Regions from separate parts of the Ammoniphilus soli genome, predicted to be linked through region 2. Evidence: riboswitches for the same ligand, from Rfam matches in the RefSeq annotation. Region 2 holds a riboswitch; the other holds the start of a gene.
What was found. A riboswitch is a leader RNA that binds a small molecule or an ion and turns the genes downstream of it on or off. The one in region 2 is predicted to bind S-adenosylmethionine.
Positions count from the first base shown of each region.

Region 1 (2,477 bases), on a different contig from region 2:
ATTGTGATGGATACGAGCCGCCTTTTTCCGCTAGTCCCACTAATCGCAGAAGCTCGCTAACCTTTTTTTCGATTTTATCCTTCGGGGTATTGGATAATTTAAGAGGAGCCGCTACATTTTCAAATACTGTACTGGACGATAACAGGTTAAAATGCTGAAAGATCATTCCGATCTTCCGGCGAGCTTCACGCAAGGGCTTTTCCGCAAGATTGGTCATTTCTACTCCGTTTACTATGACTGAACCCGAGCTTGGGGTTTCCAAAAGATTAACGCAGCGGATCAAACTGCTTTTTCCCGCTCCGCTAAACCCGATAACACCAAAAATTTCACCTTTTTTAATCTCTAGATTTACATTTTTCACCGCTTCTACTTTACGGCCATTTTGTTCATAGGTTTTATATAAATTTTTTAAAACAATCATAAGGCTAACCTCCTACTTTCTTTAACTAGCTTGCATCTCAAACCTCATAACTGATGTATTTTCAAGTAGCCGGTCCTCCACCTTAAAAAGAAGGACCCCCTGTGAGGAGGTCTTCTTTTCTTATTCAAAGCTTCTCCAATTCCACTTTGCTGCATACTGAACAGTTTACCAGGATGGGACCACAGAGCCTTGGAAATTCTCTTCTATAAACTTTTTCACTTCATCGGAATGATAGGCCTTTACAAGCTTTTCGAACTCCGGACGATCCTTGTCCTCCGCACGAACCGCAATAAGGTTTACCCAAGGAGAATCGCTCGGTTCGATAAAGATGGAGTCCTTCGTCGGGACAAAGCCATGTTCCATAGCAAAGTTTGTATTAATGGCTGCTGCCGCCAGGTCATCAAGCGCCTTAGGAAGGAATGCAGCCTCTAACTCCTTAAACTTTATGTTCTTTGGATTTTCCGCTACGTCATGGACCGTTGCCTTGACGCCAACTCCTTCTTTTAGCTTTATCCAGCCTGCTTGCTCAAGCAGCTGAAGAGCTCTGGCGCCATTCGTCGGGTCGTTCGGCAATCCTACTTCAGCTCCATCTTCCAGTTCACTTACGTCTTTAATTTTGGTCGAATAAATCCCCATTGGGAAATTTATGTTATTAGCTAGCTTCACCAAATCCAAATTATGGTCTGCTTTAAATTGTTCTAAGTAAGGCTCATGCTGGAAGCTATTTGCGTCCAATTCTCCCTCAGCCAATACTTTGTTAGGCTGAACGTAATCATTGAAGGCTACGATCTCAATTTCCAATCCATCCTTGGCTGCTACTTCCTTTACCTTCTCCATGACTTCTTCATGCGGACCGGCTGTTACTCCTATTTTCAACTTAGCCGTTTGTTCCTCGCTAGCTTGGGTTGGTTGATCTTCAGAGCTTCCGCATCCGGCAAGAAGAGATACGGCTAATATCGATGTCGCTAAGACTTTAGTCCATTTTTTCATTTACTTGACTCCCCTTCATGTTGGCATTGGCTTTAGGAGAGAGAACCCTTTTATTGTCAGTATCCGGGCCCTTGGATGATGACAAATAAAAAACCTCTTCGCAGAGAAGAGGTTTGACGTGTATGTAGTCACGGTCACTCTCTTATCTGTCAGAACTCGGCGTCCTGTTGGAATTGGCACAGCATCTTCAAGCAGAAGATCCGCTGCCGGGTTTCATAGGGCCATTCCCTCCACCTCTCTGGATAAGACAAAAAACAATTCCTAGCGGAATAACTCTCTATACTTGTTAACTTCTGCCATATCTGCTTCTCAGAAGATCAATGCATTTCCATTAATAGTCGCAGGAGATAGAGAAGATAACGTTATTGAGAATATTACGTTTTGATCTTTCTGTCAATAAAATCAGATGAAGTCTATATAATTAAAACAGTCAGAGAAAACCAAAATAAAAAAACCAAGCCAGAGAGCATCTCTGGCTTGGTTGGCAAATCGTTTGGATTTCCGCGAGCTATTCCTGATTATCAGGCATAAGGGATACCGGACGTTGGGGAAGGAATGTGGAAATCGCATGCTTGTATACTAATTGCTGCTTGCCATCACTATCAATAACAATAGTGAAGTTATCAAACGCGCGGATCAGTCCTCTTAATTGGAATCCGTTCACTAGATATATGGTAACTGGAACATTTTCCTTTCTCAAGTGGTTAAGAAACGTATCCTGAATGTTGATGGAATTTGCCATTGGGGGTTTACCTCCTCTATTTATATCTTAACAGTTATATTCGTGGTCTTACCTAATCTTTCCTGCTACAAAGGTTCGAATATTTTCGACAAGCTCTTGCCTATCCCCGGGGTTAGTCATATCCTGCCAGGTGATATCCTTCATGGATCTAAACCAAGTCAACTGGCGCTTTGCAAAATTCCGGCTGTTTTTCTTAATCAGTTCAACGGCCTCATCAAGCGATAGTGTACCTTCTAGATGCTCAACCATCTCTTTGTAGCCAATCCCTTGCATCGATTGAAGACCCTTATGATATCCTTCGTCAAGCAATCTCCTGACCTCGTC
Region 1 covers NZ_JBEGDL010000001.1:485,885-488,361, reverse strand. Annotated here, with positions in the region: gene ABLT31_RS02560 (methionine ABC transporter ATP-binding protein) at 1-421, opposite strand, end outside; gene ABLT31_RS02555 (MetQ/NlpA family ABC transporter substrate-binding protein) at 587-1,411, opposite strand; SAM riboswitch class I at 1,551-1,660, opposite strand; gene hfq (RNA chaperone Hfq) at 1,920-2,153, opposite strand; gene miaA (tRNA (adenosine(37)-N6)-dimethylallyltransferase MiaA) at 2,202-2,477, opposite strand, start outside.
Region 1: it holds a riboswitch for S-adenosylmethionine, as region 2 does, so the genes downstream of both, ABLT31_RS02555 (MetQ/NlpA family ABC transporter substrate-binding protein) here and ABLT31_RS10800 (homoserine dehydrogenase) in region 2, are expected to answer to the same signal.

Region 2 (2,477 bases):
AGACCCCAACATGAGCCAACTGTTCGATGCGGAAATCTCCTTCTACCACCAGACCCATTTTTTCGCTCTCCTGTCCGATCTGGGTTAAAATTTTACAATTCGCTTCTTCCAACTGGTGCAGCAAGTCATGAAAGGCCAATGGACTCTTATTCTGATCCCAATAAACAAAATATGCCCGTTTAAACGCGGGATCCGCCTTCTTCCCTTCCGCAATGCTCCACTCAGGCTGCGCTAGAACTGGCTGGGAAAGCAAATAGGCCAGATCCTCCACAACGGCACTCGCAGTTGGAAACTCTCCAGCTCCTATTCCGGTGAACAGCAAATCCCCCACAATATTTCCAGTCAATTGCACAGCATTGAATGCATCCTCAATTTGAGCTAAGGAATGGCTAAAAGGGAGCAGGGACGGCCTGACGGATACCTGAACCCCATCCTTTTCCCCTTTGACTTGAGCGATCAGCTTAAACCGGTATCCCAACGCTTTAGCCAGTCCTATCTCTTCAATTGTGATGCGGCTGATCCCCTCCCGGGAAGCTTCATCCACGGCAGGGGCTTTCCCGAAAAGAAGCTGGGACAAGATCGTGGCTTTATAGAGCGCATCAAAACCTTCCACATCTGACGTCGGATCCGTTTCCGCATAGCCCAGCTGCTGGGCTTCCTTTAACACGTCATCATAGCTTTTGCCATGCTGTTCCATCTGCGTCAAGATGTAATTGGTCGTGCCATTGAGGATCCCCTTAATCTCGCTGATATCGTTGGTCCGCAGAAAGTGGCGAAGGACACTGATGACTGGTATCCCTCCCGCAACACTCGCTTCGTAAAAGAGATGCACTTGATGCTGATTGGCTGTACGGATCAGCTTATCTCCCCATTTTGCCAAAAGCTCCTTATTGGCCGTTACGACATGGCAGCCTTTTTCAATCGCCTGATTTATGTATTGAAAGGCTGGTTGCAGTCCTCCCATGACTTCAATAATTACATCGGGCTTCTCCTTCAAGACATCTGCAAAATCCGTAGTCAGCAAACCAGGATTGACCTCCACCGGTCTTGGCTTCAAGACATCCTTTACGAGGATCTTAACGATTTGCACCTTCTTCCCCAAACGCTCGGACAATTTTTCCTCTTGAAGGCGGATCGTTTTCACAACGCCTGTCCCTACCGTTCCTAACCCAAGTAAACCTATTCGAATCTGATCCATCATAACATCCCTCCTTAATATAGTAAAAAAAAAGACCTCTTCATAAGAAGAGGCCCTTTGCCCTCCTCTTATCTCTCAGGCTAAACCTGCTGGAATTGGCACCATTCCAGCTATGCATGCTGGCGGTTGCCGGGTTTCATCGGGCCATTCCCTCCACCTCTCTTGATAAGAGCTTCATTATTTTATTAGTCTGCGTTAAAGTACTTCGCTTGCGGATGGGCAAAGACCATAGCGGAAACGGAAGCTTCCGGCTCCATCATAAATCCATCCGTCAATTCTATGCCGATTTGCCCTGGATTAATCAGTTTAAACAGCTTTTCCTGATCCTCCAAGTTCGGGCATGCCGGATAGCCGAACGATACGCGAATTCCTTGATAACGGGCGCCGAATCGCTCCAGCATCGTCATATCAGCCGGATCAGGGAAGCCCCAGCTGTCCCGCATCACATGGTGAAGTCGCTCCGCAAACGCCTCGGCCAATTCCAGCGCCAAGGCTTGAACAGCATGGGAACGCACATATTCTCCCTTGTCTTTCCAAACTCCTGCAATCTCCCGGATCCCTTGACCCGCCGTTACAACGAGGAAGCCTACGCTATCCATCTCGCCGCTCTCCACAGGACGAAGGAAATCGGCCAAACATAGGTATGGCGCTTCCTTCTGACGAGGGAAGGTAAAGCGTTCCAGAACCTTCGAGTGGTCCTTCGGATCATAGATGATCACGTCATTACCAGAGGCCTGTGCCGGGAAGAACTGGTAGATTCCGTTGGTTTGAATCAGCCCTTGCTCCCTAGCCTCCGAAAGCAATTGGTCCATTACTTCTTTCAGCTCCAGCGCCTTGCTGTCCCCTTCTTCAATCAAGCGCTCCACGTTGCCGCGCAATCCCATATGCTTGCCTAAGAGCATTCTCCAGTTCAGATACGGCTGGAGATAGGAAAGGGGATAATTCTTCAGAACATGCGGCTCGAAGTCTGGTGCCTGGAAAATCGGTGCCTGGCGGTCAATATCGGAAACCTTTGGCTGGGAATCCGCTTCTGCCGGTGCCTCAACCGCCGTTTCTTCCGATTGCAATTTGGCTAAACGAGCTTCCTTCAATTGAGCAACCATTTGCTCTCTCAGCTGTTTATCCATCAGTTGATTGGCCAGATCCAGCCCGTACATTGCATCTTTTGCATAAAGCACGAGTCCGTCATATTCTGGAGCAATTCGATTTTCCGTAAACTTTCGGGTTAACGCCGCTCCCCCAACCATGATCGGCACATCAATACCAGCCGTTTTCAAAT
Region 2 covers NZ_JBEGDL010000004.1:93,873-96,349, forward strand. Annotated here, with positions in the region: gene ABLT31_RS10800 (homoserine dehydrogenase) at 1-1,201, opposite strand, end outside; SAM riboswitch class I at 1,264-1,370, opposite strand; gene metH (methionine synthase) at 1,384-2,477, opposite strand, start outside.